DNA from 2 places in the Rosistilla carotiformis genome. Region 2 is predicted to be linked to the other one. Evidence: riboswitches for the same ligand, from Rfam matches in the RefSeq annotation. Region 2 holds a riboswitch; the other holds the start of a gene.
What was found. Region 2 has a riboswitch for cobalamin ahead of Poly24_RS24345 (DUF1559 family PulG-like putative transporter). Riboswitches for the same ligand answer to the same signal wherever they lie in the genome.
Positions count from the first base shown of each region.

Region 1 (16,115 bases), 3.4 Mb from region 2:
GAGCCAACTGGTGGGTGCTGCTCATCCGCGGCATCCTGTTGATCGTGCTGGGGATTTACGCATTGGTGAATCCCGGTCTGACCTTGCTGGCCTGGGCGTTTATGATCGGTTGCTTCTTGATCGCCGATGGTGTCTTGGCAATTGTCGCGGCGCTTGCAGGTTGGACCCAGTCGCGTGGCTGGACCGTGCTGCGTGGCGTGTTGGCGATTGTCGCTGGAGCCTTTGCTGCCGGGCATCCGGCGTTGATTGGCGCCGTTGCGGCGCTGACGGTTGTGTTGTTGATCGCCGCGGGTTCGATCTTCAGCGGGATCCTGGAGATTGTCGTCGCGATTCGCGAACGCAAAGCGATCGAGGGAGAGGGATGGATGATCCTAGACGGTGTGTTTTCGATCTTGTTTGGCGTCGTTCTCGCGATGGCCCCGCTGTTCACTGCCAGTTTGCTGATCCGAATCAGTGGCGGCTTTGCCATTTTGTTTGGCCTCGTCGCGATCTATTGCAGCTTCCAATTCCGCAAACTCAAGAGCCTCTGATCAGCTGAGGCTTGGCAATCGGAACAGGCTTCTTTTACGACGCTTCGGTGGGCGCGACAGCCACGACGTCAATTTCGAATTTCAGTAGCGTCCCCAAGCAGCCCATCAATGTGGTCCGCGCTGGATACGGCTTCTCAAAGTATTCAGCGTAGATCTGATTGAACTCCGCGAGGTCCTCTTGGGCGCCCACGTAATTGCGTGTTTGCACGACGTCGCCGAGCGTCAGTCCCGCGCCGGCGAGGACCTTGCGGATGTTCTCCATGCTACGTCGCATTTCGCCAGCGAATGAATCGGGAACCAGTTTGCCGGTCTCATCGACCGACGCCTGCCCAGAGACAAAGACGAATTGTCCAACTCGAACCGCCGGGCTGAACGGCAGGTGACTGATAGGCACGTCGGGATTGTGGATTGCCTGGAATGGTTTCATGGGAGTTCCTTGGGGGCGAGGTTTTTGGAGGGGGGCGATACGTGCCGTCACAGCATAGTGAAATCGAGAGTATCTGCTACCACGCCCGACGCCATCAGCCTTTGCATTCTCGACCGCGGGCGTCGTTCTCTGGCTGGTCTGTCGTGCCATGTTGAAAGCGATAAACGTCGTCGGCCATGGCAGTCCGTTGACATGTCCGCCTCAAGTTACTGTCGGGTACCTTGCGGCGGCGACGCTGGCTGATTTCCCATCCACCGGATGGGGCGTTGCATTGCCACCGCGGCGCGAAAAGGACAGCTTGCTGTCGTAGCACGCATTTCCGTTTTTTGATTAAAATTGCCGTGACGAAAGTGTTTCGGTTGTTTCGATTTCCTCAACCCACATTACCAACCAGTTTTTGAACCATGCCGATCTACGAATATCAATGTGAAAGCTGCGGACACGCCGTCGAAGTTCTGCTGCGTCGGTTCGACGAGCAGCCCGAATGTCCCGACTGTGGTGGAAGCAAGTTGGACAAACTGATGAGCGTCCCCGCGTCCCCTTCGACCGGTGGTGGCGGACAATTGCCCGTGGCAAGCTCCGGTGAAGCGTGTGGAATGCCGCGCTGCTGTGGCGGCGGATGTCAAATGTAAACTGGCTTCGTCGGCGAGGCGGGGGCTTGGCGATTCGTCGCGGCCCCGTTGGGGTGTCGGCGAGCGGAACCGGCTGGAGGGGCTCCGGGCCTCCGGTTCGATTTCCCCGTGGGCAGTTTGCGTCGCACGGTCTGGGTGAGTAGCATTTTGCAGGACTCGACGATTCTCTTCCCAGGCAAACGAGCGAACTGATGATGGCACTTTTACGCAGCTGCATGACGACGGCGGGCATTCTGATCATGGCGTGTAGCGTCGGGCTGGCCGATGACTCGACGGGCACGCCCTCCACGACAAAGGAGTCGTGGGGCAAGATCGTTTGGAAGCCGAGTTCGTTGGAATTGCACGTGGAGTCGTTGCCCAAGGATCGCAAGATCTCGTTCCCGCGGCTGAACAACCAGATGAAAAGCTTGCACTTTGAAGGCGAATCGCCTGAGCAGACGAAGCTGACCTTCCGCCCCGAGCCGGAAACCTGGGACATCGGATTTCCCAAGGATGTCGATCCTCAGGGGCGTGTCGTGGTTTTTGAAACGATCGAACCGGTGCTTTGGGCCAAGCAACCGCATCGAGTGTCGCAGTCCGAAGATGGGTCGATCACGCTGCCGGCACATCATGCCGTCACGCATGGCGTGTTATTGCGATACGAACCGCAGTCCCACAAAAACACGATCGGATACTGGGCCAATGCGAAAGACTGGGCTCAGTGGCAGGTGCAGATCGCCCGCCCGATGGAGTTTCAGGTGGAGGTGTTGCAGGGCTGTGGCAAGGGGCATGGCGGCAGCACTGTCGCGATCGAACTGGCTGGGCAAACGTGCCAGTTCACCGTCGAAGACACCGGTCACTTTCAGAACTTTAAACCGCGCAACGTCGGCACGCTGCGTGTCGAGTCTCCCGGCGACTATTCGCTGGACGTTCGCGCGATTGAAAAAGTCAAAGGGGCAGTCTGCGATATCCGCCAAATCCGCTTGATTCCGGTCCCGTAGGCGGGGACGCCTGCGGACAAACGCCGAGAACCGTGCGAGCGACGCGAGTTCGCCACCGAATCCATGTCGCCCCGGCTCGCGAGCTGCCGAGGCCATGCAATCGGCACGGCAAATCGGCCTTCACAAGCAATTTTGGCGTGGTACCGGTTCGCCGATGGCATTAAGCTGCTATGCCAGCGCGGAACTCCACCGCGACGCGCGTCCCGAACCCGTATCCTATCCATCTATTAAAACGAACCCATGTCAGCTGATTACGACCGCGAAGCCCTCAAAGCACTCGTCAGTGAATTTGCCCTGCAAACCGGAACCTTCACGTTGGCCAGTGGGAAAACTGCTTCTTATTACCTCGATTGCCGGCAAATCACGCTGCATCCCCAAGGGGCCAATCAGATCGCTGCGGGCATGCTGGCGATGTTGGGTGACCGCGTGAACCAGATCTCGGCAGTCGGTGGAATGGCGATTGGTGCCGATCCAATCACCGCGTCGATCGTCACACTGGCGGGGCAGAAAGGGCTGCCGCTGCGTGGGTTTATGGTTCGCAAGGAGCCAAAGGGGCACGGCGCTGGGCGTCAGGTCGAAGGCCCCGTCGCGGCAGGACAAAGTGTTTATATCGTTGAAGATGTGATCACCAGCGGCGGCAGCGCGCTGTTGGCTGTCGACGCTGCTGAGGCCTTCGGTTTGAACGTCCTTGGTGTGCTGGGGATCATTGATCGCTTGGCGGGGGGGGAAGCAAAGTTTGCCGAGCGTGGCTTGAAGCTCGAAACGCTGTTGACCATCCGCGACTTCGGAATCGAACCCGAATAAACGCTCGCGAGACGAGCGCCCCGATCGCCGTGAAGCCCCGGATCAGTTACCCGTACGGAAGCTTACGAGCACGAAGCGCAAACGAGTGATTGGTTTGTCTGGCCGACAGGGTTTCTCTCGCTCGCGCGTCGTGCTGGTATGGTCGCAAGACTCAATCCAAGGATGGAATGATGGAGACATCGCTGCACCGATCGCTCAAAGGAATGTATGCCGCTTCGGAAGCGGATACCGAGGTGCGGTTGGGGAGTTATCGGATCGATGCGATTCGGGGCGATGAACTGATCGAGATTCAGTTCGCCTCATTGAGCTCGATCCGGCCCAAGATTCAGTCACTGCTACGGCGACACGATGTCCGCGTGGTGAAGCCGATCGTCTTCCGCACCCGCATCGTAAGGCAGGCAACCGCCGATGGTCCGGTGCTGGGCCGACGGCTCAGTCCCAAACGCGGTGCGTTGATCGATGTCTTTGCTGAACTGATGTATTTTACGAGGCTCTTTCCCCATCCGCGGCTTACGATCGAAGTCCCGATGGTCAACGTCCAACATTGGCGTCTGCCGCCGGATCGCCGCAAGCGTCGCCGCTACGGGAAAGACTACAAAACGAAGGACTACGTGCTCGAAAGCATCGAATCGACGCATGAATTCCGCACGACGAAGGATCTTCTGCGGTTGATTGGCAGCGATCAACTTCCGCATCCCTTCGACACCTCCGACCTTGCGGGGCATATCGAATGTGGCCGCGGAACCGCTCAACAGATCGCCTACTGTTTGCGTAAGACCGGTGCCGTCGACGCCTGCGGAAAACGAGGCAATGCGATCCTCTATCGCGCCGCCTAGCGTATCGTCTCGGCCTGCCGGCGTATTGATCCGGCGGTTTAAAATCTTGGCGGCTGGGGATTCGGTGTCGCGGTTTGAGGCTGAGGTGGAACGCCGAAGCCTTGCTGTAGGTCGCCGAGGTTCAAGTTCTGAATCTGCAGATCGATGATTTCCAGCGTTCGCGGTTTGAACTTCAAAATCTCGGCCTGGAACGATCCGCCCGATTGGCCGTTGGCGTATTGCCGCTGCAATTCGACCGGGCGGTTGCGAACACCTTCGATTACGAACAGGTCTTTGTCGGCGATGTAGCCCATTCGGTCGGCGGTCCCGCGGAACAAGCCCTTCTCGTTGCGACCCTGGAACGCAACGTTCGACATCGCTTTGGCTTCCCATTGCCCAAACGACTGGCCACGTAAATTAAACTGATGTGCCGACGGCGTTTGCGAAAACTCCAACTGGTCGCAGTCCAAGACGGCTTGCCCGTCCTGAGCTTCGACGATCTGACGCGCGTCGATCCGTTGCTCCTCGTTGGCGACCGGAGAGGTTGCGACGCGGACACCCCGGACAAATCGCAACACCTTGTTGGCGAAGTTGCCTTCGATTTTCTCCTGGTAGACCAGGTGAGCGGCCAGCCAGCCGCCGGTTTTCGAGAGCGTTGCCAGTGGGCCGGAGTCGGTCACTTCCGGCTTGCTCCACATGTGGTACCAACCCGGTCCGCTTCCCAACAGCTGCGATTGGGCTGGGGTCACGTCGAGGGTGGGCAATTGCAATTGGTGGCTTCCCATCAGATTGCCGCGAAGATCGCGTTGGACCGCCGACAGCAAGACTCCATTGCTGTTTGCATCGATCCCGCGAAACGAGATCCTTTCGACATCGGCTTGCTTCGAAGCGTCGGGGGCTGTGAAGTTGATCCGCTGTGCCAAGCTGACTTCCAACAAATCGCAACCGACGTGCAGGTCCCAACGCGTCGGTTCGTCCAGCGTCGTCACCGCTCCGGTCATCTTGACGCCACGCATCAACTGAGCGGTGCGGCCGTTGAATTGCATCTGACCTTCCCAAGTGCAGCGCGGCGGCGCGACCCAGCGGAAGTTCGATTCACCCGCGGCTGACAGAACCGAGGTCGGCATCTGGAATTCGCCGGCGCGGTCCATGAACAGCGAATTGTCGCCCATTCGCAATTGGACCATCGGGCCGCGGAAGTAGCCGTCGGCGATCTCGATCTGTGCTGGAAAGCCGGAAACCTGGACGATCCGCCCTTCGGCGCCGTCGACAAAAATCAATTCGCGTCCGGTCAAGACGACCGGCAACGGGCCTTGCTGCGACTCGAGAACGTGTTCGATGCGGACGTCTTCGTTGATCGAAAACTCATGCGCGACAGCGTTCTTGCCGTCGGTCAAAATGTTCGCCGACAACGTGCGACCGCTGATATGAGGCCGTGGCTGGCTGGCGGCGGCGGGCTGACCAAAGCCTGCGCCCAAACCTCCCGTCGCGGCGACCGACGATTCGGGTTCCTTGGTCCACAGTTTCAGCGTCTCTCCCGAAGCGCGATTCAGCCGCAGTTGTTGCTCGGGCGGCGAATCGGCGGTGACTTGTTCGATGAACAGATCCAGCTGTTCGGTCTTGGCGTAGATCTCGCGCGTGTCGAACAGCACGTTCCCCTTGGCGACCAGACTCTCGGGACGGAATCGTCCCTTCAGCGGTGCGTCGTCATCACCTTGCTTGGACTCAGGCGTTTCGGGCAAAAGCGTGAAGCCTAAGCCGAGGCTGTCGGTGCGGATCCGGCCATCGTCGGGCAGGATCGCCGACGCTTGCAGCATCCACAACTGATACTTATTCGGTTCGGTCTGGGGCGTGATCCGCAGCTGATCCTGCCATCCGAAAGATCGAAAGGGCATCGTTGGGTCGTGAGCGATCAAGCGTCCCTCGCCCGCGGCTTTTAATTGGATCAAGTCGGTCGGAGCGCCGGGAGTGAAGCGGTATTCAAAATCGGTCAGCACCAACTGCATCGCGCGATGGGCGATATCGATCCCGCGCGAACTGGCGATTCGAATCACTCCGCTGCGGAAATCGGCGTCGATCAATTCGGCGGAGACGCGCGTCATCAACGTCGGCGCGTCGAAGGTGACTGGGCCACCAAAGGCGCGAACGCGACGGATCATCCGATCGGGAGACGGTTTGGCGACCGAGTTGCCAAACGGATCTTCCAGCTCGATCGCCAAATTGGGACACCGGATCACATCGACCGGCAGGCCGGGACCGCGATGTTCGATCGTGACTTGATTGCTTAGCGACAACGTGTAGGTGGCGAAATCGAACCTCATCGCGCCGCCGCAGCGAACGTCTAGACTGCCGCCAACGCCCGATGGCGGGATCGATCCCGGCGGACGCGCGGCCAAGACTTCGGGCAGCGCTGGCCAGAGGGTTCCCTGTTCCAACGGGACATGCAGTCGATCCAGATAGATCAACGTCAGTTCGTTCAGCACCGCCAGCGGTGAATCGGAACGCTGAGTCGGAATTTTGCCGCCGCCAGCTAATGCGATCGTCAAGTCGCGGCCTTCGGCGACGGCGTTGCCAACCTGCACGCGGACCGGTGCCGTCGTCCAGATCTTCTTGCCATTGATACGGACGTCGCTGGCATTGATCTGCAACCGATCGCTGCCGTCGCTTTTGGTGGCCGGACCGATGATCTGCACGTTGCCGATCAGATGGCCTCCCTGAACCGGCGGCGTGCTACCATCGATCACCGATAGTGATTCGGCGAATTCGATTTCCGCGCCACCGGGGGCTTCCAACAAGATCGGACGACGCATGTTGACTTCGCCGCTAGGCGTTTCCTCCCCCGAATCTTCGCTGCGCAGCAACAGCGTGACGGGAGACAGCTTCCAGCGATTATCGCTCAACCGTTGCCAGTCTTTGAATAACAGCACACCGATCTCGGTCTCGATCTGCTTGGGCGATTCTCGCTGCCACGATCCCGGTTTGAAATATTCAGCGATCTTCGAATCGCCGACGTCCGATGGCGCGCGGATCGGGATCTCGGCAAGCTGCTTTTGCCCCACCAACGCTGGCGCGATTGCATAATCGTAGCCCCAGGCTGCCAACAAGCAGACCACAAGCGCTTTGATAAAATCCAACGGTGAAGTGGGCATCCCGATCCTAACGCTGAACGACCAGCGAATCCCATTTTGATTTAGCGTGCAGCAAGCGTTCGATCATTTCGCGGACGGCTCCCGTTCCGCCGGGCAGCTTAGTGATCCAGGTCGCCGCCTTGCGTACATCGCTGGCCGCGTCGGAAACACAAACCGGTAAAGCGACACGTGTCATGACCGCCAGATCGGGCAGGTCGTCGCCAATGTAAGCCGTCTGCTCGGGGCCACATCCCGCCTCCTGCATCAGTTCGACGGCTGCGTCCCACTTCTGTTGGCAGCCTTGCCGCAGGCCGGTGATCCCCAGTTCCTCGGCGCGACGCGTAACGATCTCGCTGTTCCGTGCGGTGATGATCCCAAACGAGAACCCCGCTCGCTGCCACAGCTTGATCCCCAAGCCATCGCGGACATGGAAGGCTTTCGTTTCGAAGCCCGCCGCGTCGTAGATGATCTGCCCATTGGTCAACACGCCGTCGACATCCGACAGGATCAACTTAATGGGAGCTGCGATTTCGCTATCCGATTTCATACTCAATGTTGTTCAAACCTGGGGACGCATGGGCAGGATCTGAGGCGGATTCGGTTCGTCGTTAGGCAACAAACTGACGATGTCGGTGATGTCGATCAGACCAACGGGTCGTTGATTTGCATCGGTGACTGGCAGTTCGCTGATCCTTCGCTGGGCGAGGATTTGAATCGCGTCGGCGAGCAACGAACCGCTGCGGACGCGCGTCACCTGGCTCGACATCACTTCGACAATCGGCCCGTCCAACGCTCGCTCGCGACGGCGTTCCAACAGACGAGCCAAATCGCTGTCGGTAAAGATTCCCGACAGGCGTCCCTCTTGATCGGTCAGCATCACCGCGCCGGATCGTCTTCCCGATTTGCTGTTCATCACCAACACGTCGCGGACCGAAGTGCTGTCCGATGCGATCCGGCATTGCCCAACCGGTCGCATCACGTCGTCGACGGAAGAGAGTTTTTGTCCGAGGCTGCCGCCGGGATGGTAGCGAGCGAAATCGCTGGAGGTGAATCCGCGGAGTTCGCTGGTCAGCAGTGCCAATGCATCGCAGACCGCCAGCATCGCCGTGGTGCTTGTCGATGGTGCGAGTCCCAGTGTGCAGACCTCCTGCGTCGAACCGATCTCGATCACGAGGTCGACGCCTTGCCCGAGAGGACTGTTGGCCGAGGCGGTGATTGCGATCAACGACTGCGATTGAGCCGACAGGGCGGGCAGCAGGCGGACGACCTCTTCGGTCTTGCCGCTGTGCGAAAGCAGCACGACCACGTCGTCAGCTTGGACCTTGCCCAAGTCGCCGTGAACCGCTTCGGCTGAATGCAGGAAGTGTGACCGCGTGCCGGTGCTCGATAGCGTCGCCGACAGCTTCTGCCCGATGATTCCCGCTTTGCCGATTCCCGAGATGATCACCGAACCTTTGCAGGCGAGCAATTGATTTGCAGCGGCGACAATCCTTTGGTCGATCTCAGCCGCCAATCGGGTCAGGTGTTGTCCCTCGACACGGATCACATTGCGAGCGAATCGCAATTGTTCGATCGGCGTCGCGGCGGCTAGCGAATCGTTCGCGCAATCGCCCGCAGGCTTGGGGATTGGTTGGGCACTCATGGATCATCCTTGATCGGAGTCGAATGGTCTAACGTTTGTCTATCGACATACGAAGCGGAGTCTATTCATTTGATCCGTTCGCCACAACGCGAACCGGGCATAAATAATGCTTGCAAATCCAACGGCTTCCGGCGTCGCGGTCGAACGCTAGCGTTTCGGGCGAGTGGTGGAAGATTAGAACCAATTGCATGCATTGCAATCGCAGGCGGAGAACCAAATCACTTACAATCGATGCTCGCGGCAGCCGGTTTCCGTTTGTCGACAAATGAACTTCCGATTGCCGTGACGAGAAAACGATGACCGCAGACGAAACGCCCGCTGACGATTCACCTCAACCAACGCGCCTCAGCGACGATCGGGCGGAATCGGAGTCGGTCGATCGACAACGGAGCGCCGAACGATTTGTGTTGTTGCTAGCAACCGTTGGTCCGGCCAGCTTGGCCGCTCTCAGCTTTGGCAGCCAATTGGTCAACGAATACACGATCCAGAACGTGTGGATCGGCCTGCTGAGCTATTTTCTGAGCGGCATACAGTTCTTCTACTATCTGATCGTGCCGATTTGGATCGCGTGGCGGTATCCGGTGCTGGGGCGGCAAGGCTGGCCCGTGATCGGATATCTGTTGCTAGGCTTGATCGCCTGCGAGGTGCCGACGCTGCTTCAACTCTATAATGTCCGCGAATTTTTAGAGTTCCAATATTCGCAGATCGCGGTGCTGCAGGTGGGATGGGACCTGATGCGATTCATCCTGGCGATCGGCGGTTTTGTCCTGCTCCGGCGGATCACGGGATATTGTCTTGTCGACGCGGGACTCCCCCAACTGCCTGTAAAACAGCCGATCACGATCGCCGAACTGTTCGGATGGATCGGCTTGGTCGCCGTCGTGATGGCGATCGCTCGACCACTCAACCGGGTCTATCAATCGCTGCAACTGGGAACGAGCGCGGCGGTCGCCCCCACGCTACTGGTCGTCCTGGTCACGACCGTGCTTAGCGCGGCGGTGCTGTGGGGGACGATCCTGTTTTTGATTTGGATGCGGGAGCGTCGCGTTTGGATCCGATTGGTTCTGGGCGTTTGCGTCTATGCGGCGCTTATGGTCGTCAATCTAGCGATCTATCAAATGATCTCCAGCAATCCCTTCCCGGTCGCGGTGGGAGCTGAACTTGTGCCTCGACTCGTCTTGGCGGTGTCCCAAGTTGTCGGGTGTATGTTGAGCCTGTGGGTGCTACGGAGAATGGGACTGCAATTTGTGCGTTTGTCCCCTCGCGGGGATCGTAGCGACGAAGCGATCGCCGAGACAACTTGAGCGTTAGAGTGGACGGATCCCTACAAACGTTGACTGGGCGACTACAATAAGCAACTCACCCCTACGAGCGCGTGCGCACGGCACGCTCCTTTTTTATCAACTCTTAGAGAAACACGATTCGCATGCAAGCAACGACCAACATCGCAGCCCTGCTGCTCTCGGCCTTCCTGATCTCCGGCGCGGCGATCGGACAGGATGACGATCAATGGACCGACCTCTTTAACGGCGAAGACACCAGCGGCTGGAACAATCCGTATGAATGGGGCGAAGTCAACGTCGTCGACGGCGAGATCCATCTGACAGCGTCGAAGAAATTTTTCCTGGTCACCGACAAGAAATACGGCGATTTTGTTTTCGAAGGCGAGGTGATGATCCCCGAGGGGCAAGCGAATTCGGGCTTCATGTTCCGCTGTCACTCCGAAAAGAACAAGGTCTACGGTTACCAAGCCGAATGCGATGGATCGGATCGCCGCTGGTCGGGCGGTCTGTATGACGAGAGTCGCCGCGGATGGATCTGGCCGAGCATCAAGGGCCGCACCAAAGAAGCAAAGTTCTTGGAGCATGCCGAGGAATCGCAAGCCTACTTTAAAAAGCCCGAAGTCGCCGGCGCGTTGGACCGCAACGGCTGGAACAAGTACCGAATCACTTGCCAAGGCGACTCGCTGAAGATCGAGGTCAACGGCGTCGTCACGACCGAGATCGAAGACGACACCGATGCGAGTGGCTTCATCGCGATTCAACACCACGGCGAAAAAGGGCAGACCTACCGCTTCCGCAATCTGCGGATCAAGGAACTGAAGCCGCAGAGCTAGCCGACGGAGCGTCCCGGCTGAGGTCAGCTGGTTTTCATTTTCTGCTGTCGTTTGCTGCGACGTCGCCGGGCGATTCCGCCGGCGACCAAGGCAACCGACAGCATCGCCATGCTTCCCGGTTCGGGAACGGCTGCGGTGACGGCAAGATTGTCGATCGCCACGTAAGCGGGCGTGTTGAGTCCGTAACTGCCGACGTCGCTGCCGTCCAACGTGATCCCGATCGAACGCGCGTCGCCCAATCCCGTCAGATCGACGGTCTGCCAGTCCTCGACGATGTAGTCCAACGAGTCGTCGCTAAATCGGAAATCGCTCAAGTAGAACTCGACGCTTCCGGTACTCGCTCCGCCGACATCGGCTTGTTCAAAGCCGGTGAAGGTGACGCGGAAGTAATCGGGGTCGCTTCCGGTATCTCCGCCGTGCGGCTTGGCAAAACCATCGCCGTTGAGCATCGAAAGAGCGGCATAGGTTGAATTGGCGACGGCGATCGACTTCGCTTGCAGATTGGCCGACAGGTTGAAGTAGGCGCCGTTTGGGGAAAACGTCGTCCCGATCACGTAATTGCCCATGCCGCCAACACCAGTTCCTGGATACGCTGCGAACTGGTTGGTGTAGTCCGCCATGGTCGTGTTGTCAACGTTGGAGTAACTCCATCCCGGCCCCCATTGGTTTGTCCCGAAAGTCGCGCCACCGGAAGTCCAGCTGCCGGTAGCGGCTCCAAAACCGTAGCCGTTCAAATAGCTACCGTCGGCAGTGGAGTCGGTGTATCCGGACAGTTCATCGAAATCGATTACGATGTCGGCAAAAGAAGGTGCCGCCGAAGCGAGCGAGATCATCAAGGCAAGCAGTTGAATTTTCATTGTTGTGGTTTCGTCAGAGTTGTGGAATTCAGTGGTCGATGGAATCGCGAGCTGCGTCGCAAGTCGGCAGCCAAGCATTCCATCGAGGGTTAAAAATCAGTAGGCGCTGGAGTCGACCACTTCGCCCTTGCCGCGAGTGATCAGTTTTCCAAGCAGCTGTTTATCGATCGTTTCGGCCATCAAGATCGTTCGGCCATCGGCAAACAGCACGGTTGCCCCTCCGCTATGCAGACTGCGGATCTCGTTGTCGCCGATCCAGGCGTCGGGATCGTTGATTCCGTAGGCCTGCACAAAGACGTTGCGGCCATTGATCCATTCGCTGTCCGGGCCGCCGACGTCTTCGGCGACTGCGAGCGTTTGCGTGAGCCCATCGCGGATGTCGCGAAACCGCACCGACCGCTCGTACAAGAAGAGGCCATCTTCCGGATCGCGATCGACCATCCGCTCGCCGTAGATGCCGCCGTAATCGGACCTGCCCCGCGTCGCGGGACGCTCGATCGCCGTGGGGCATTCGTAGACGCTCAGCCGCGTCGACGCGGCGGGCAGATTTTCAGGAGCGTCGTACGGCAGCGACCAATCGATTTGGGCATGGACGTTTTGTTGTTCCAAGAAGGGCAACAGCATCGCCGACCAAGCGAATTGTCGCTGCGTTGGCGGTGCGCCCCACGACCGCCACTCGATACATCCGGTTGGCAGCGTTTGATGCACGTCGTGGTAGTTGTGCAACGCGATTCCCTGCTGACGCAAGTTGTTCTTGCAGCTCATCTTGCGAGCGGCTTCGCGAGCTGCTTGAACGGCCGGCAACAGCAGGGCGACCAAGATTCCGATGATCGCGATCACAACAAGCAATTCGATCAAGGTGAATCCGGCCGCTTGGAATTTGGGCTGACGCAATTTCGCGAGCCGAACGATTGTCAGTTGCTCCGCCGGCGAGGCGGCTGACCAACCGGTGATTTCATCTTTCGTGCGGCCGCATCCGCTGCAAATCGCTTGGCAATCCAACCGGCACCGATTGGTGCACGGCGATGCAATTGGTGGTTCCTTCACGCTGGGCATCTCTGTCCCGATCCCTTCGCTGCTGCGTCGAAACACGCTTCGCCACGAAACCTCGGCGCGCAGCTTCCCTGTCTACTGAGAACCGTATTCGATTTTCAGAAAGTGTGAGCGCGCAGCGGCTAAGGAGAGGCGGGAACGTATCGACAAACGATGAAACAAATCAATGTGTTATGACGACACCACGCGGCGCAAACGACGAAACGGCCGTGATTGCACGAGCAATTGGGGACAGAACACATTGCAACGACCGCCTCAATCCAAGAAGGCACTCAATCGTCTTGCGCGTGGTAGGTCTTCTGACTCACTGCCTTTCGAATACTCACAGCCTTCTCGCCTGGAATTCCAAGCAATGGCACTTCGGTAGAAGGAGCATCGAATCGAATGCGTTGGCACTCGAAGCAGTTCACAGCGGCTGGACCGTCCCGGTTTTTCACCGGAGTTCCCTGTTCGCTCGCAGTGCAGAAGCACCGCAAGTCACCACGAACGAGTCACATGATAGTACCGCGATTTCCAGCGTCAACCGCCTCTTTTGGCTGAAGCGACGGCCAAGCCTTCGGCGGGATTCCGCCGTTTGGGGATGTGTGGGATGCCAATATGCGTCGCTGCCGTTTGGCGGTTTCGTTTCAGATTTCGAAACCACACGCTTCGCCAAACCATGCAAATTTTGGTATGCCGTTGATAAACGGAAGGAGCAATTGGGGCGTGGTTCGATCGATTCTGGGGGCGTTCGTTGTGCTGGATCAATCGACGAGGAAGACGCCGTAGCGCCAGACGAAGTGCATGGTGGCGATCACGATTAGGTTCCAGGCGACGAAAAAGAGCTTGGTGAACAGGGGCGGGTATTGTTTGGGGCCGGCGAGTGCATCGAGACTGAAGAAGATCGCGCCGGCGAACATGAATCCCGCGACGATCGGCGATTGGAAGTAGGTCCACGAGATCGCGACCTCGACCAGCATGATCCCGACCAACAACCACTTCGACGGGACCGCGCCGAGCGTGATCGCGGTGTTATGACGCTCGGCGATGCGGTCCTCTTCGATATCCATCAACTGGCCAAACAGATGACTCTGCATCGCAAACAACGCGCTGAAGACCATCGTCGCCGCATTCAACTGAGGTACGCCACAGAGCCAACTGCCCAGGAGAAAGATCAATAGGTAGCCGATCTGATTCAGTAGATCCAAGACCGGCAGGCGCTTGAAGCCGAGCGTGTTGTAGGTCGCGTTGGTCAGTAGCACCGCGGCGAACCAGAGCAGCATCCACCAGCCGCCGATGATCACAAATGCGATCAGAAACGGGACCTGCACCGCGGCGATGATCCATGGCAACCGTTGCCGCATCGCTTCGTCGGGACGCCCGCCAAACAGCCAGCTGTCCTTTCGCGGATTGCAGCGATCGCTAACGTAGTCGCCCAGGTCGTTCCAACCATACAACAGCAAGCCAAGAGGAAAGCTGACGTAAAAGCAGCCGAGCCAAAACGGAGTCGATCCGAACATGTCACGCCCCGCAAACGGAAGCAGGTAGAACCAGACATGCGTTGGCCAGAATCCAGGCCGAGCGATTTTGATGGTTTCCAGCATGTCTTGGGTTCGCTTGCGGTAAGACGATGTCGACGACAATCTACCAACCGGCATCGCCACAGGAAAACAACGAAACTATGATTCAATGCGGCCGCGCCACGCAACTCGGCGACCGCGGCTGTGCCGCCACAACGCGATCCATTGCAGCCCGGCAAACAGCACCAACGCAAAGGGATGCAGCCAAGCCGACGATAGTGGCTGGCGAAACCGTCGGACCGAAGCGACTCGCGACAGCGTTGCGATACAAAAAGCAAACGCCGCGATCGCACTGGCAATCCATGCTCCCGCGATCGTAAACCCGATCATAGCGATCGCCGCGGCAAGCGGTGCCAAGCAGAAGAGCGTCACAGGGACGATCAACGCCGGGCGGGCGAGCGCTTCGTCGGCGTTTTTGATCACGCCATCAAACACCTCCGCCCCGCTGCGGTACATCCGAACGCTCGCCAGATCAGTCCCATCGATCACGTCGGTCATCAACTCCGCCTGCCGATACGCTCTCGGCAATTTGATCCCATCGTGCCGCGATCGAGCGATCGCGGCGTGACCGCCCGCCAATTCATACGCTTGGCGGTCGGTCATGAAGATCTGCCCGCAGCCCGCGGCGTAGGAGGGATCGGTGACGCGCTGCATTCGCCAGATCGGCAGGAATCCCAGCAGGACAAAATGCATCAGCGGCACGATCGCCGTTTCGATCCAGCCGACGGTTTCCTGATGCGGGAAGCCGCTTAAAAGGGCTAGCGGTTGCGCCTGGCCCGCGCGGCGGTCCATGCAGTGCGAGAGCCTAGCGATCGCGTCGGGTTCGACGTGGACATCGGCATCCAAAAACAACCAACGATCGTGGCGAGCCAGCTTCGATAGCTGCCAACAGGCAAACTGCTTGCCGTTCCATTCGCGTGGCAGCTTGCTGCCATGGGCGATCCGCAGTCGCGAGTCCTTATCGGCGATCTCCGCAACAATCGCTGCGGTCGCGTCTTGGGAATCGTCGTCCAGGACAACGACCTCCAACTCGACGCCCTCGCTGGCCAACAGATGTTCCAAGGTCGCCGCGATCCCCGCGGCTTCGTCTCGCGCCGGGATCAACACGCTGACCGGCGTTGGACGATCGTCGACCTGCGTCGGCAAGCGGCGGAAACAGCAAAGATTCCAAGCGATCATTGCGGCGGGAATACCGGTTAACAGCAAACAGAGGCTAGCCAAGACGATCGCGATCACTGTAGTTTTCCGCCATGAGATGCTTGGTACCGCGTGCCGCTGAACAGCGAACGGACTCGCCGCGCCATGTCGTAGCCCGCTCCGCTACCACGCCCGCCGCGAAGGACGATCTCCAGGGCTTTGGTATCGCGATCGATCGCCACGCGGGCGAGCTGATCTTGCGTCCCTCGAAGCCGCTGCGTCAACAGTCCTCTCCAGTCCGACTTGTTCATGTCGCGATGCGCGGCGACGTCGATCGGATCGCCGAGAGCCACAAGCATTTCGGGAAGTCGTTCCTCCCAAAACGGGTACTCGATCGCCAACGGGACGATCGCGCCTCGTTCGAATCGGCTGCAC
Region 1 is NZ_CP036348.1:2,759,545-2,775,659, forward strand. It holds gene Poly24_RS10170 (HdeD family acid-resistance protein) at 1-530, shown strand, start outside; gene Poly24_RS10175 (RidA family protein) at 565-957, opposite strand; gene Poly24_RS26995 (hypothetical protein) at 1,106-1,267, shown strand; gene Poly24_RS10180 (FmdB family zinc ribbon protein) at 1,362-1,589, shown strand; gene Poly24_RS10185 (DUF5077 domain-containing protein) at 1,781-2,569, shown strand; gene pyrE (orotate phosphoribosyltransferase) at 2,810-3,373, shown strand; gene Poly24_RS10195 (hypothetical protein) at 3,541-4,209, shown strand; gene Poly24_RS10200 (hypothetical protein) at 4,248-7,337, opposite strand; gene Poly24_RS10205 (KdsC family phosphatase) at 7,345-7,863, opposite strand; gene Poly24_RS10210 (KpsF/GutQ family sugar-phosphate isomerase) at 7,876-8,958, opposite strand; gene Poly24_RS10215 (hypothetical protein) at 9,255-10,262, shown strand; gene Poly24_RS10220 (3-keto-disaccharide hydrolase) at 10,385-11,074, shown strand; gene Poly24_RS10225 (DUF4465 domain-containing protein) at 11,098-11,931, opposite strand; gene Poly24_RS10230 (DUF1559 family PulG-like putative transporter) at 12,028-12,978, opposite strand; cobalamin riboswitch at 13,257-13,484, opposite strand; gene Poly24_RS10235 (UbiA family prenyltransferase) at 13,728-14,567, opposite strand; gene Poly24_RS10240 (glycosyltransferase) at 14,643-15,779, opposite strand; gene Poly24_RS10245 (lysophospholipid acyltransferase family protein) at 15,776-16,115, opposite strand, start outside.
Region 1: it holds a riboswitch for cobalamin, as region 2 does, so the genes downstream of both, Poly24_RS10230 (DUF1559 family PulG-like putative transporter) here and Poly24_RS24345 (DUF1559 family PulG-like putative transporter) in region 2, are expected to answer to the same signal.

Region 2 (16,115 bases):
GACGTAGCGGCGGTCGTCAACGAGCGAATGTTTCAATTGCCGCAGCGATGGGGCGATTATGAATTGCAGCAGGAGGTGGGGCGCGGCGGGATGGGAGTCGTTTTTCGGGCACGGCAGATCAGCCTGAATCGCGAGGTTGCCGTCAAGATGATCGCCCAGGGACGCTTGGCCAGCGAGACCGATCAAGCTCGGTTCGATTCCGAAGCGCTCTCGGCGGCCCAGTTGGAACATCCCGGAATCGTTGCGGTTTACGACGTCGATGAATTCGATGGACGTTCGTTTTTCAGCATGCAATATGTTCCGGGACCTACCTTGGCCGACCGGATCCACGACGGTTTGCTGCCGCAGCGCGAAGCGGCGCGGATCGTCAGCCAGGTCGCTCGGGCCGTTGAATTTGCCCATTCCCGCGGCGTCTTGCATCGCGATCTCAAGCCTTCGAACATCTTGATCGATTCGCATGGTCAACCGTTGGTCAGCGATTTTGGGCTGGCGAAACAACTCTCCAACGACTCCGATGTGACGCGCAGCGGAGCGGTCCTGGGCACTCCGTGTTACATGTCCCCCGAACAGGCGGCGGGTCGGCGGGGCACGATCGGGCCAGCCAGCGATGTCTACAGCCTCGGGTGTGTTTTGTACCACGCCTTGGTCGGACGGCCTCCGTTGGTCTCCGATTCGGCGGTCGAAATGGTGATGATGGTATTGGAGCAAGAGCCGTTGCCCCCGCGCACCTTGCGTCAGGGGCTCGATCGCGATTTAGAAATGATCGTGATCAAATGCCTTCAGAAGCCTGCCGATCTCCGCTATTCCACCGCAGCCGAATTGGCGGACGATCTGGACGCCTTCTTGAATAGCGAGCCGGTGACCGCTCGCAGTGGCCGATTTGCCCAAGTCATTGGCCGCGCGTTGCGGGAGACGCATCATGCGGCGGTGCTTGAAAATTGGGGCGTGTTGTGGATGTGGCACAGTTTGGTGTTGTTGATCGCCTGTGCACTCACATGGCGTCTGCAAGCCCTCGGAATCACCAACCAGCTGGCTTTCGCCGCGCTGTGGACCGCTGGCTGGATCGCTTGGGCCACGGTGTTTTGGATCCTGCGGCGACGGATGGGGCCGGTCACCTTTGTCGAACGCCAGATCGCACACGTCTGGGCGGCAAGCATGCTGGGAATCGCTGCGCTCTTTCCGATGGAGGCTCAGTTGGGCTTGCCCGTGCTCAGCCTGACTCCGCTGCTGGGTGTGATCGCAGCGATGGTCTTTGTCGTCAAAGCCGCGATGCTCAGCGGGGCATTCTACATCCAAGTCGTCGCGTTGTTATTATCGGCTGTCGCGATGGCGGTTTGGCCGGCGCAAGCCCACCTGATCTTCGGTGTCGTCGCCGCCGCATCGTTCTTCTTTCCGGGGCTGAAGTACTATCGCCAACGCCGCCGGAACGAACGTCTGCTGGAAACATCACGCGATCGCGAGCCAAGTTAATCGTTTGCCGACGGAGGCTTCACGTCGCCGCTGCGTAGATGGCGATCGAGAAATTCAAAGCTGCCAACGGCATTAATCATGTGAGGCCCGTCGAACCATTCGATTTCGCATCGCTCGGGCAATTTCAATCGCGCCGCGTACAGGAACCTCGCCTTGGCGAACTCCTTGGCCACGCGATCGTCGGGCCCCACGCCATCGTAGTGTCCTCGTTCGACCATAAACGGACGCGGCGCGATCAGTGCCGCCATCTCGGCATAGTTAAAGGTCTTCCCAAGGCCAAACTCATAGATCTCGTATTCGCCGGTTCCGATGTAGCTGTACCGGGCGCGCGTCGAAGCGTTTTTCCAGACCCAGTCGTTAAAGTCGGCGCTGCAGATCGACAGGCAATAATCGGGCAGCAGGGCTGGCAAACGCATCGCCGATTTGCCCCCATACGACAATCCGTAGAATGCGATCCGCTGGGGATCGACGCTGGGGATCGTTTTCAGCCAGTCGAGGATCTGTTGATGCTGCGCCGCGATGATCGAAAACAGCGTCTTGCCGACGGGGTACGATTTGCGTTGCAGCGTGCGGAATGCGTCTTTGCCTTTGTAGGGGTTCTGTGGGGCGAAGACGATGTAGCCGGCTTCGGCCAGTTTGGCTGCGTAGTCGTGATAGGCGCGATGGTCGTTGGCGAAGGTATCGCTCGGTTGCCCTTCCAGTCCATGTTGGCAGACGACGACGGGCCGCTGCTCACCGGCGGGGATGTCGTTGGGGACCAACAGCACGCCGTAGGCAAACACGTTGGGAAAGACATCCAAGACGACGTCGTGCCCCGTCCAACCGGTTCCTTGATACGATTTCAGCGACCGCGGGTTGGCGGGCAGTTTCGGTTGGTCGTACCATCCAACCACTTGCTCGCGAAAGATCTTGCGGAACCGCTCCACCGACTTTTCATAGGCGGCGGGTGAGGAGGTGTCGAGCTGGTTGTGAGCATTGTTGGCAATCGTTCGCGAGTGCCCCAAGTTCATGAACTTGCCCCGCTCGTATTCGCTCTCCTCCAGCAACGCTTGGGTGTGGCGATCGATCATCGCCAACCGACGGGCGCGCCGATCGATCGCGCTCCGTTTCCCGGTCGCCGCCGCTTCGCTGGCCTCGGTCTTTGCGTACTTCACAGCAACCGCTGGCGCCACCGGCATGTCCAGCGCCGGGCAGATGATGTCGTTCAGTAGATCGGACTTTTCGTCGGAGATCAGTTTGGCGTGTGCTGGCGTCTCGAGCGGTTGGCCGATTCCCGACAGCACGCTTGCGATTCGGTCGAACTCTTGTTGTGCTTCGGCCTGGCTCGGCGAATGCCAAGAGGCGGGGCTCGCTCCGGCATCCCCCGATTCTTCGAGCGCGAAGCGGGGCTCGGTTTGGATGACCAGTTTTCGCGGCGCGATCGCGGCGGCAAGTTCTGCGTCGGCAAAGCGGTTCTGCAGACCGAAGACGTTGCGGTCGGCCGGTTCTTGCCAGACTTGGTCACGCGGGCCGAAGTAGCCGGCGACGATCGTCAGGTCGATTCGCGGTTCGAGTGCGGCGCTGATCAGCGCCGTGCGGCCTCCTTCGCCCCATCCTGCCACGATGACTTGGGCGTCGTCGGCTTTGGATGCCGCAGGTTGCTGGGCCAGCCAATCGATCGCCGATTGGACGGTTTGAATTTCGTAGCCGACCAAAGTCCGGCCGAGTTCAAAGGCGGCGCGGTTGAGGTATTCGCGGCGCGGCAATTTGGCCCCGCCATGTTGGATCCGGTCGTGACCGGTCGTGGCGACTTCGAGGACCGTAAAGCCTTGGGCGGCGAGCGTCTCGCATCGCACGCGTTGATCCTCGGCGATCGGTTCGGACCAGAAGGACGGTTCGCCGTCGTGGGAGAGCATTACGACGGAGGATCCATTGGCTTTGCGAGGCAGCCACAGCAGCCCCTCGCCCCACAGCGATGGCTGCAATTGCAATCCGGCGGGCGTGCCCGGTTCGGTGACGCTCGGAGGGGCGGGATGGGAGAGGACGGGCCAGCGGACAGCATGGACTTCGAAGCGGTCGCTGGTTCGCAACGGTGGCGATTCCCATTGAAGATCGGTTGGGTATCGCTCGGGTTCTAGCCCCAGTTGTCGGCTCAGAAAAGGAACGTTCTTGGCGACCGCATCGGCATCTCGCCAATACTGGTGCCGGGCGTTATCGGCGGCCGATAGCTTTTCCAGCAAGAAGCGGTCGATCCCGGCAGCCATCGCCGCAGCGGGATCTGCGGGCAACGACAGCAATCGCGGCGGCCCGTCATCGGACCATTGCCCTTTCGTTGTGGCGTCGTCGGAATCTTGCGGGGTCGGCTTCAGAGGGCGGGTTTGGATGGAATCGTCGGCAACAGCGTGGCCGAACAACGACAACAGGATGAGAAGCGCGGCGGGGCGTTGGCTCATGGGTGGGCTCGTGAGGTGGGTGGGCTAACGTTCGTCTCCAGGAGGTGAATAATAGTCGATACTGACGGGGGCTGCAGGTTGGTTCGACGCTCCCGAGCGCAACGCGACGCGGCGTAAGCAGCTGTCGGTGTCCAGCAGGCCGACAACTTTGTTTTGCGAATCGAGAACGGGAACTTGCGTGGCGTCGCGAGGCATGCCGACCAAGACCTCTTCCAGGAGATCGTTTTCGTCGACGGTGATCGATTCCCAACGCATGATCTCACCCACCGTCCGCTGTTGCCCCGCGGCGGTCTGCATCGCGATGGCCAGTGGTTCCATCGGCAATAAGCCGCGGTAGACGCCGTTGTCGACCACGGGGAAGGCGCGTTGCAATTCATCGGCGGCGCGCTGCGCGAATTCCGCCACGGTGCTGTCGATCGACGCAACACAGAACTGTCGCAGCATTGCGTCGCGGACGCGGAGATCTTTGACCTGCGAAGCGATGTCGACCTGACGATATTCCATCATCCCCACCCAAAAGATGAAGGCGGCGATGAAGGGTAAAAATGGCATGCTGGATAAATTTGTGAGTCCCAATGCAAACAGCGCGATCGCAATCACTTGTCCCAGCCGCATCGCAAGCCATGTTGCCCGGCGATGGTTGGTGAACATCGATGCCACCGACCGAAAGACGCGTCCGCCATCCATCGGGAATGCGGGGATCATGTTGAACACGATCAACGCGATGTTCACCGCGAACAACCGATGGGCGAACATATTACTTTCGCCGTTGCCGCTTAGATCAAAACCGTAGACCGCGATGATCCCAATCCCCAACGTTGTCGCAATCACTACGTTGACCGCGGGACCGGCGACCGCCACGACCAGCTCTTGCCAAGGTTCCTCGGGCATCCGTTCCAAACGGGCGACGCCGCCGATCGGCAGCATCGTGATGTCGCGGGTGCCGACGCCAAAGGCGCGGGCGGCGAGCACGTGACCGTATTCGTGAAGGATCACACAGGCGAACAACAGCACGACAAAGCCAAGGGTCAGCAGGACATCGATCAAGCGACCTCCATTGCTCCATTCGCTGTACGCCACCAGCGCGGGCATCAGGAAAAAGCTCCAATGGATGAACAGTGCGATTCCGAAAAAGGTTCCCAGCTTGAAGCGGCGAGACATCATGGATGAGTTCTAAATTACTGGGACTTGAGGGATGGGAACTTTCGTTCGCAGACTAGCGGATCGAGCCGTGTGAGGGCACTTGAAGCGTTCGCTTCAGCATACCGGGTCGCCCGACCCCTGCCAGCCACTGGATATCAATGCTCGATCACGATCGGGTAGATGAGGACCCGTTTACTGTTGCGATCTTCAGCTTGCAGGGTCATCGTGGTTCCCAGCAATTCCTTGCCATTATCCCAGACAAAGTCTTTGGAAACTTGCTGCTGGGGACCCACGGTCAATTGGTTTCGCTGATGTCGCCGCGTCTGCGACTGGGTCAACATATAGCAATTGTAGTCCTGTTGGCGGTCGGACAAATTGATCAAATTGACGGAGACCACCAAGGCGCCCGACGGATCGAAGCGAATGCTGGGATCGATTTGGATGTCTTCAGGGCCGACGTCCAGATCACGCCAGATGCTAAATCGCAACCGTTTTTCGACATCGATCAGGAAGTCGAAGCGGACTCGCTCGCGGCCGATCGCCGCGTTGCTGCGAAGCGCCACGTCGACGGTGGCATCGACGATCGCATCCTCCGCGACGTTGACGGTTGTCGGTTGGGGTGGAGAATCCCAGGTGATGGGCGTTTGCACCGTAAACCGCCCCGTGAGCGCCGAATCGAAGGTGTTTCTCAACCGCAATTGGAGTGTTTGTTGTCGGCCGGGCAGACTTTCCAAACGGGTCGGTTGCAGATCAGCGGCCAGGCGGAATTTGGCAACCGCGGGATGGACGTTGACCAAAAAGGTGGGGAGCGTTTCCACCGAAACGATCTGTCGACCGTCTTCGTCGGTCGCCACGTCTTTCGATCGGCCCCAGACATCGACTTGTTTAACGCCTTCGCCAAGATAGATTCGTTCTTCTGTTGGGGTCGTGTTCCAAACCACCATCACCGCCCGCTCGCCATCGGACATCACGACGTTCTCGCTGCGGTTGGGCATCTGCAGTGAACCTTCGTGTTGCAGTCCGCCGATCAGGGTCGCGGTCGTACGCCACGGCAGCAGCATTTCACCGGGGGTCGCATCGGGATTCAAGACGCCCAGTTTTGAATCGAAGGGATCGGAAATAAACGCGACCGGCACTTGATGCCGGCGCACCGTGAGCATCCGTCCGACCAGATCGCGAATCCGATCTTCCAGGCGATAACGTCCCGCGTCCAGTGGATCCAACGTGATCCACTTTTCCAACGCATCCGATTTCATCGCCTGCAGGTTCGCATCCAATTCAGCTGTCGTGTAGGGTTCATTTTCGGTCAGGCAAATTGCTTTCCAGCCACCGGTGGAATCGTTAGGGCTCGGATCCAACCAGGGCCATGACAACGCCACACGGATCGGTTGGCCGAATCCTTGCAGCTCGCGTCGGATCTCGTCGACCGTATCGGCGAGATTCGGGTGTCGCAAGAAGCTGTGATCACCTTCGCCCCCGATCTGCCACCACGTAGTCCGCATCGAGAGTCGTGTCAGCAAAGCCTCCAGTTGTGGCTGCCAGTCGGTCGGATCGCGCAGCAGTGGCGCAAGCGGTTTCCGCGTGCGCGGGTCGTTGTGGGTCCGCAGTTCGTGGGGCGGTTGATCCAACATCCCCACACTTTTCATGCCCCGTTCCTGCAACCGCTCCATCATCCACGCCAAATCGTCGGCTCCTTGCGTGTCGGTTGGATCCAGCCAGCAAGGATATTTCACCCAGCCGACGCCACACGAATGTAACCATTGCGGCAGTTCGCGGCGTGAGATCGGGTCGTGTCCCGAACCGAGCGTCCACCCGAACGGTCCACTCTGCCCCGTCAGCTCTTCCAAGACCGCAAGGGTCGCGGTCGCGGTGTGGGTTTGCGTTTCCTGCGCGTACAGGTCGACATAGACGCGATAAAATCCAGGCCCCAGTTTCGGCAATTGCCACGATTGGGTAAGCGTCTGTTTCGCGGCACTTCCGTCGGTCGCAGGCATCGGGCCATGCAAGTGCTTTGCCGTCGCGTCGTCCAGCGGTGCTTCGTATTCTGACAACGCTTCCCCTTGCGGGCCTTGCAAACGGAATCGCAGTCGCGTCACGACTTCCGCCAAACCCGAAACGTGGCAGGTCGCGGTCGCCGATTGTCCGACCGCGTACAGCCCGCGCGGCTGGTCGGTGGTGACCTGCAATTGCGGCAGGCGTTCGATGCGAATGTTATCGAAGCCCGCTTCGCCGTAGATGTCCGCTTCGCCGCGCGGCTGGACGTGCAATCGAACCAGAATGTTCGCGGCGTCCTGAGGCGGCGGAACCGTCGGTAGTGCGATCTGAGTCCATTCGGTGTCGCCGCTGAATTTTGGGGTCGCGTGCGTTGCCAACACCTCACCACTGGCGTCGACGAACAGGAATTCAATCCAAGCCGAATCGTGTTGCAAGCCTTGGGTGAAGATCGAACCGACGAAGCGATAGCTGTAAATTGAATCGACAGCAATCGGTGGGCTCTGGACGACCGCAGCGCCACCGTTCAACTGGACTCTCAGATAGCGGTCGACCATCCGTTCGGCAAACAGCCAATCGCGAGGCATCCCCAACTGCTCGGCGAGTTTTCGGTAGGGGGCAAATTGATGGTCCGCGCGGATCGCGGCTTCCATCAGTTCGGTCGATTTGGGAACGATTTCGATCGACAGATAAGCCGGATACTGCGGCCCTTGGCGGCGCCGCCAATTATCGGGCCAGTTGTCGTAGTTGACGTCGTTGCTTTGTTCAAACGACCATTGGGTGACCGTTTCCGCGCTCGAGGGGGCTCCCTTCGCAGCGAAGGGTGTGGGGAGTAAAATTGCGGTGACGAAAATCGCGACCCATCGTGCCGCCAGCGGCGGAACGAACCCGCCGATCGACAAGCGGGCGATCGATGCGTTTCGGTGCGATTTTCGTTTCAAAATCTCAATCCACTTTCTATTAGCTCAGCTGCGGCTTAAAGTGGCGCCTTCTTGTTTCGGCCTGGCACCTTTGGGGCGGGCCTCACCACGCGGAGTCTAACGAAAACACGTGTCTCAAACTCGTATCGCCGTCCGACTGGGATCTCTGAACCTGCCCTTTAAGAAAGCTTTGCTTATGGCGGCAAAGATGGGCGCCCGTGCTGTCGAAATCGACGCCAGAACCGAGCTGCGTCCAGCCGAACTAACCGATACAGGCGTTCGCCAGTTCCGGAAGATGCTGGATGATCTGAATTTGCGGATTAGTTCGATCCGTTTTCAAACCCGCCGCGGCTACGACGTCCTCGACGATCTGGACCGCCGCGTCGAAGCGACCAAGCAGACGCTGCGGATGGCGTTCCAGTTGGGGACCGATGTGGTCGTCAACCAAATCGGGCAAGTTCCCAGCGATCCCGAAAGCGCCGCTTGGGATCATCTGCGCAGTGTGTTGGATGATATCAATCGTTATGGCGCACACATCGGCGCCTTCTTGACTCCCGAAACGGGAACCGAAGAGGGGGCGGATCTGTTGCGGTTGTTGGACGCCAACGAGGAATCGTTTACGCCGGTCGCCTTTAATCCGGGCAATCTGATCATCAACCGCTTCTCCGCCGGCGAAGCCCTTCGTGCTTTGGGCGATCGGATTCGTCTGATCACCGCTCGAGATGGAGTTCAAGATCTGGCAGCCGGCCGCGGGATCGAAGTTCCGCTAGGGCAAGGACTGGCCGATTTTCATGACATCCTTGGCTACATGGAAAACCATCACTATCAAGGTTGGGTCGTGGTTCAACGCAGCGGCGCTGCCGATCCGATCGCCGAGATCACCGATGCAGTCGGTTATCTGGCCAATATGTAAGCTGGCAACCTTCGAAAGTCCCCCTCTGTGCCTCTGATTGAAATCGACCTGCCGATCGATCTGGACCGCGTGCCCCCGCAGGCGACGACCGATTGGCTGCAGCGAGCGAGCGATCGAATCCAGCGTTTTCAAGATCGTTGGGATCGCGCGCCGATCGAACAGTTTGTCGCCTCCGATTTTGAACTGGTCCACCAGTCGCTCGACCTGATCCGCAGCCAGCGGATCGTCTCGGGAAATCGCTTCTGCGAATGGGGCTGCGGATTTGCTGTTGTCAGCTGCTTGGCGGACGAACTGGGCTGGGACGTGATCGGGATCGAAGCCGAAGCCGATCTGATCGTCGAAGCGCGGCGTACGATCGCCGACTTGCAGGCATCGGTCGAATTGTGGCACGGAAACTTTCTGCCCGATGGCAGCGAGCGACTGGCCGACGACCTGGGGCTACCCTCGCTGGGACATTCCGAGGATAGTGTGTATCCGGAAATTGGTTTGTATGTGGATGACTTCGATCTGATCTTCGCCTACCCTTGGCCGGGAGAAGGCGACTTTTTAGAGACGGTGTTTGAAAAGTACGCCGAAAACGGGGCCTGCTTTTTAACCTTTTGCGGCCCCTACGACATGAGACTCGTTCGCAAAGTGCCCAGATAAATATGACTGTGAATCAAATCGAAGGTGGCGTGATCATCTTTCACTTCCGCGACGGACCGCTGCAAGGCGACACGGTTCGATCCGACGTGGCGACCGATCGCGACAGCACCAACGCCGCGACCACTTTTTGGGCGATGACTCAAGGTGGCAAGATCGGGCGGACGCTGAAGACGACCGGCGGCGGCACGATCGGCGACCTGTTGGCTGGCGGAGTTCCGTTGGACGGCAAGCAGCTTGGGACCGCCAAACATTTGTACCGCGTGATCGACCGGATCGAATCGCCCAAGCAGATCGAGATCTTTGTGGAATTCGTCAAGTCGCTGGCGAAAGAGTAACGGAACCACCCAACCCTCAGGCAGGTACGCCGCATGAACACTCCGACCAACAAGCCACGCAACCTGGGCGACGTGCTGCGAGAATTCGCTCAGCATCAACAGACGATGCGGCAGGAATTGAGCAAGGTGATCGTGGGGCAGAACGAGGTTGTCGAGCAATTGCTGGCGGCGATCTTCACCCGTGGCCACTGTCTGCTCGAAGGTGTCCCCGGCCTGGCCAAGACGTTGATGGTCAGCACGCTGGCGAAGATCTTGGACGTCGATTTCAAGCGGGTCCAGTTTACTCCCGACCTGATGCCGTCGGACATCACCGGCACCAACGTGATGGAAGAGGATCCCAACGGCCGCCGCGAGTTCCGCTTTATGGAAGGCCCGATCTTCACCAACGTCTTGTTGGCCGACGAGATCAACCGGACTCCGCCCAAGACCCAAGCGGCGCTGCTGCAAGCGATGCAGGAACGCGAGGTCAGTGTCGGCAATACGACTTACAGTCTGCCCGATCCGTTTTTTACGATCGCCACGCAGAATCCTGTCGAGCAAGAGGGAACGTATCCGTTGCCCGAAGCTCAACTGGATCGCTTCATGTTCAACATCAAAGTCGACTATCCGTCGGCGGCTGAAGAGGAGCAGATCCTGACCAACTCCACCCGCGGCGAGATCGTGGTACCGAACAAGGTCCTGTCGGGGCGGGCGATTCTGAATGTGCAGAAGTTGGTTCAAAGCGTGGCGGTCAGCCCCTATGCGATCAAATACGCATCGATGTTGGTCCGCGCCACGCGGCCTCGCGATCCGTCGGCTCCCGATTACATCAAGGAGATGGTCGACTGGGGTGCTGGTCCGCGAGCTGGTCAGTTTCTGATCAACGGTGGCAAAGCGATCGCCGCGATGGATGGACGCTTCAGCGTCGACATCGACGATATGCGGCACGTGGCAGTTCCGATCCTGCGGCATCGCGTCAGCACGAACTTCCAGGCCCAGGCCGAAGGGGTGACGACCGACGACTTGGTCGCTCGACTGATCAAAGACGTCCCCGTTCCCGAAGCCCCCAAGTTCGCTCAATGATCCACCGTTAGGTTCGAAACCCAATGTCCGCCGAAAGCTATCTGAAGCCGGAAGTTCTGAACCAGATCAAGCGTCTGGATCTACGCGCTCAGATGGTCGTTCGCGGTTTTTTGCAGGGCCTGCACGCTAGCCCGTACCACGGGTTTTCGGTCGAGTTCAGCGAGCATCGCCGCTACAGCAAAGGGGACGACCCCAAGACGATCGATTGGCTGGTCTACGCCAAGACCGACAAGTATTACGTCAAACGATACGAATCGGAAACGAATCTGACCGGCTATCTGATGATGGACCTTAGTCGATCGATGGGGTTTACGCATCGCCAGCAGTTTTCGAAGTTTGAATATTCGATCTGCCTAGCCGCCTCGCTCTGTTATCTAATGATCATGCAGCAGGATCCGGTGGGGCTGCTGACGTTCAGCGACAAGTTGCGAGCGAATCTGCCGGCCCGCAGTCGTCGCAGCCAGGTGACCGATCTGTTGGCCCAGTTGTCGCGGCTGAAGCCCGAAGGAGAGACCGACCTCGGCGACAGCTTGCACCGCGTCGCGGCGATGTTGCCGCACCGCAGTCTGTTGATGATCTTTTCCGATCTGCTGGGCGATCCCGAACCGGTCTATCGAGCTCTGGCGCAACTGCGACACGCCGGCCACGATGTGATTCTGTTTCACATCTTGGACGAATCGGAAGTCCATTTTCCCTACGATGGGCCTGTCGAATTCGAGGATCCCGAAACGGGACAGAAGATGCCCGTCGACGCGACCGAGATCCGCCAGGATTACCTGGAAGCGATCGAAGAGTTTCGCGAAGGCTACCGCGAGCGGTGCAGCAAGTTGCGAGTCGATTACGTGCCGCTGGACACCAGCATGCCCTTCGACAAAGCACTCACGGAATACCTCTCCAGCCGTCAATCGCGGTTCTAGAGCTCCGGTCCAATGGCCGTCGGAACGTTTGGAGTCCGGTTGGGTTTGGAGCCTGGTTTGGGTATGGCGGGGCGAAGCTCCAGCAATTTGCCTAGCCCAGGCCAACGGCCTGGGAATGGCAATCGCAGCATTTGATCGGTAGGGCCAACGGCCCGGCAATTTGCTGCGTTCGGATCGATCGGCGAACAAATCGCCGGGCCGTTGGCCCTCGCGGTGCCCGGGGCGCGATGTGTTCCCAGGCCGCTGGCCTGGGCTATGCAAATCGCCTGGCCTTCGGCCCGGCCTGCGGAACGAATGCGACCGCTTTGCGGCCCATTGGCCGCCGAACGCTATTCGGGCAAAGGGCCGTCGGCGGTCATTTCGGCGCCGGTCTTGGGGCAGCGGGTGGCGCCGGGTTGTCGGTTGATCTGTTCGACCGATGGGATCGCGTGCCAACGCTCGCACTTGGGGCAATAGAGTGCTGGTTGCAGCGTCCGTTTGCCGGTGACCGGGTGGATGGCGGGAGTCTGCGTGACGGTGTCGGCGACAACCGCTTGCATCGTGTCGATGTCGACGTAGACCGATTGAGTGACCTCGGCGACCGGCGGTGCGGTCTCGCCGCAGCCGATGGCAGTTAGCAGCAATAGGCAGGCGGCAGCTTGGCGGATTTTTACTTTGGCGAACATCGATCGAACTTCCAGGGAAGGCGTTGGGTGCGAATAGGAACTCAGCGGACTGGATCGCCTACTCGCGGTCGTACAGTTCGTCTTGCAACGCAGGGTCGTCCAGGTGACCCTCACTGACGTAGCCCAGCTTTTTCTCGTCGATCAATGCAGCTTGTTCTGCTGACATATAGTTGGTGCCAGGAACGTCGATCCTAAAGTGTCGCTCTCGCGATTCGACGTGTCCGTCCAGGAAGGCAACGTTCGCAGCGCCGTGATGACGGAAGTGGACGGAGGGAAAGTTGTGGCTGGGAGGCTCCAGCAGCCAGTTCTCTTCAAAGCTGTAAGCTGGCGGCGAGAAGGAGACAAGTTTGACTTGGGCGCTGTCGGCAAAAGCGACTGTTGCACTCATCGAACGGACTTCAGCAAAACGACGGACCATCGGTTCGGGATTGGGGGCCGCGGCGTATGTCGGCGGCAACCAATCGATCCCGGAGGATCGCGAAAGGTAGTGGCCGTTGAAGCCAAAGCCCGATGCGGGAAAACCGTATTTCACCGTGTCCATCTGTCCGGGGCCAAAATCGGGACACTGGAACGACGTGTAACTGGTCTCGATGAACGGAGCCAAGGGGCCTAGGGTGTAATCGAGTTGTTGATTCGGATCGGGTTGATCGTAGTCGACGGTTCCGAACCAGAACTGCGCCTTGCCTTGCGATCCCGAATAGGTCGCCAGGTAATTGATCCGCGCTTGATCTTCGACGACGTAGGGAATCATCGTTTCGCGGTAGGTGTCGGCATAATTATGCAGTGCCAGAGTGATCTGTTTCAGCCGGTTCTTGCACTGCATGCGGCGAGCTGCCTCGCGGGCTTGTTGTACGGCGGGCAATAGCAATCCGACGAGGATGCCAATGATTGCGATCACGACCAGCAGTTCGACCAGCGTGAAGCCGGCGCTGCGCGTATTGTTCATTTTCATGGATGGAAAGATCTTTCGAGCCGACTGCCACGGTGGCTCTACGGTTCGCGGTCCCTACGGCGCAGAACAGGAGCGAAGATCGAGATCTTTCGTCGCTCGCACGATTGCCGGCCAGTGCCGTTGCAACGCGAGCGCAACCAAAAAATCACGTCCGCTCCCTGTTCCCCGAGGGTACGACGCTATTGTGCGATGACAGCTGGGCAGGTCTTCTGGCTCCCGGTTCAGCCTTGGCTTATGCCTTCCCGCAACCGCGATCATCGTGATCGCATCGGTCACAGTGGCAGTGATTTAAGCCTCGTCCCCGGTTACAGCGGCGGGACCGCAACGGATTTGCACCGTTTTCCCTATTCTCCGAACGGACCACAAGTCGACGCTCGGCACCCATGTCGGGCTCGATTCTAACAGCGGGCCTGTGTCCGTCAATCGCTGATTTGTCGGAGGGTGTGCCAGATTGCTATTAGTAGTTGGCGAGCGCTCCGTTTCCTGCAATCATCCAAGATTGTCGCTGCAATGGCGAATTGTCATTAGAAGCACCGCACGGTGCGGCGGGATTGTCGGGTGTTTGGGTGACGGAATCAGACGGAGGAATCACAGCATGAATGCGAACACGATTGCCATGGCTTGCCATTTGTGCGGCCTTTTGGGCTACCTGGCCAATGGTCTGGGCAGCATCTTTGGGCCGTTGATCGTTTGGATCCTAAAGAAGGATGAGATGCCGTTTGTCGACGCGCACGGCAAGGAGGCGCTGAACTTCAACATCTCGGTGATGCTGTATGGTATCGCGCTGGTCGCCGCCACCTTCCTGACCTTTGGTTTTGGGATCTTTTTGACAGCTCCGTTGGGCCTGGGGCTGGTCGTCTTCCATGTCTACTTCGCAATCCGGGCCGCCCTGGCTGCGAACGAAGGAGAGATGTATCGCTATCCCTTCACGCTGCGACTGTTGAAGTAACCGCAGCGCCACCGCTATTTTTCGATCCGGTACAGGTGCGACTGCGTGCGGATGATCAAGCTGTTGCCGACGACCGCGGGCGACGCGCAGATCGTCTCGGGTAGCTTGTTGTCGGCCAGCAGTTTGAACTTGTCGCTCGCTTCGAACACGGGGCAGTCGCCATCTTTGTTGAAGCCGTAGATGCGACCTTCGGCGTACAGCGGCGAGGCCCAGAAGTCGCCGCCTAGTCGATGCTTCCAGATCTGATCGCCCGTCTTGGCGTCCAAGCAGATCGCGATCCCGTCGTCGGTGATCGCAAACATCAGGTCGTCGACGATGATCTGCGATCCGCGTTTGGGCATTCCACGCCCCTTGCCCCAGACGATGTGGGAGTCGGTGACGTCGCCGGTGCCGCCGGGACGGACGGCGATCAAACCCAGGTCATTCGCGCCGCCAGTGATGTAGACCAAACCGTTGGCGAACAGCGGACGTGGGGCCGCGTTCATTCCGCCGTGGTAAACCTTCCACAGTTCTTTGCCGGTTTCGGGATCGTACGCGATCGTGGCGACAGCGCCGGGGCTGATCATTTCCGATCGGCCTTCGTGTTGGATGATCTTTGCCGTGCTGTACGCCTTCTTGTGATCGCCGTTGTCGGTTCCGTATTCGATGTTTCGGTCGACCTGCCACGCGGTCTCGCCGGTCTGTTTATCGAACGCGATCACAAATTGGTTGTCGTATCCGTCGTAGGCGACGATCAATAGGTTGCCGTGTAGGACCGGCGACGATCCGGGAGCACGCCAGTGGTTGCAGACCAGATCGCGTCGCTCCCAGATCTTGGCACCTTTGGTCGTATCGACACACGCGGTTCCGTAGCTGCCAAAGTGGACGTACAATCGGCCCGCTTCGACGACCGGGGTTGGCGAGGCGTAGCTGTTCTGCGGGTGGCAGTATCGCGGTTCGGCGTTTTCGAACAGCGGCACATCGTGCACGACTTTGCCACTGTTGAAATCGACGCAGACCGCCGACATCTGCTTGCCATCTTCGGATGCCGTCGTCATCCAGATCTGGTCGTCCCAAACGACGGGCGAGGACCATCCCTTGCCGTGAACGGGCGTCTTCCAGGCGACGTTTTCGGTATCGCTCCAGGTGACCGGCAGCCCTGTCGCCGCGGTTTTGCCGTCGCCATCGGGGCCGCGGAACTGGTTCCAGTACGGTTGTTCGGCGACCGCGGCGCTGGCCAGCAACAGAATGATCAACGCAGCAATAGACTTCACAGGGCACCTCGGTGGGAATTCAACACAGGTTTGGGAGGGATCACTGAGATTAAACCATGATTGTCAACGTGGCAACTCGCAACCCAATCGCCTCCATTACGGCCGGGAATTGACCGGGGACGGCTGAGCAATAAAACTGGGGGCTGCCGATTTTGGTTCCCACCTCACCCCCAAGACCTTCAGCCACCCGGGATTTCCATGCTCTCTAGCCACCCTCCAATCCAGTCGTCGGGAATTCATCGCCGACCGCGGGCGATCCGAACATGGACGGCAGCGATCGCAACACCGCTGAGTTTGTTGATCTGTCTGTTGGTCGGCGGATCGGCATCGCAACGCGCCGCCGCAGCGGAGCGCTTGCCCAACGTGGTGTTGATCTTTATCGACGACATGGGATACGAAGACATCGGCCCGTTTGGTGCCGAGGGGATCGAGACGCCGAACCTTGATGCGATGGCCCAGCAGGGGCG
Region 2 is NZ_CP036348.1:6,750,093-6,766,207, reverse strand. It holds gene Poly24_RS24395 (serine/threonine-protein kinase) at 1-1,470, shown strand, start outside; gene Poly24_RS24390 (alpha/beta hydrolase family protein) at 1,467-3,902, opposite strand; gene Poly24_RS24385 (site-2 protease family protein) at 3,927-5,066, opposite strand; gene Poly24_RS24380 (hypothetical protein) at 5,201-7,978, opposite strand; gene Poly24_RS24375 (sugar phosphate isomerase/epimerase family protein) at 8,154-8,870, shown strand; gene Poly24_RS24370 (methyltransferase domain-containing protein) at 8,898-9,515, shown strand; gene Poly24_RS24365 (hypothetical protein) at 9,518-9,850, shown strand; gene Poly24_RS24360 (AAA family ATPase) at 9,884-10,912, shown strand; gene Poly24_RS24355 (DUF58 domain-containing protein) at 10,936-11,829, shown strand; gene Poly24_RS24350 (hypothetical protein) at 12,159-12,494, opposite strand; gene Poly24_RS24345 (DUF1559 family PulG-like putative transporter) at 12,553-13,446, opposite strand; cobalamin riboswitch at 13,629-13,846, opposite strand; gene Poly24_RS24340 (DUF4870 domain-containing protein) at 14,042-14,395, shown strand; gene Poly24_RS24335 (PQQ-binding-like beta-propeller repeat protein) at 14,410-15,648, opposite strand; gene Poly24_RS24330 (sulfatase family protein) at 15,847-16,115, shown strand, end outside.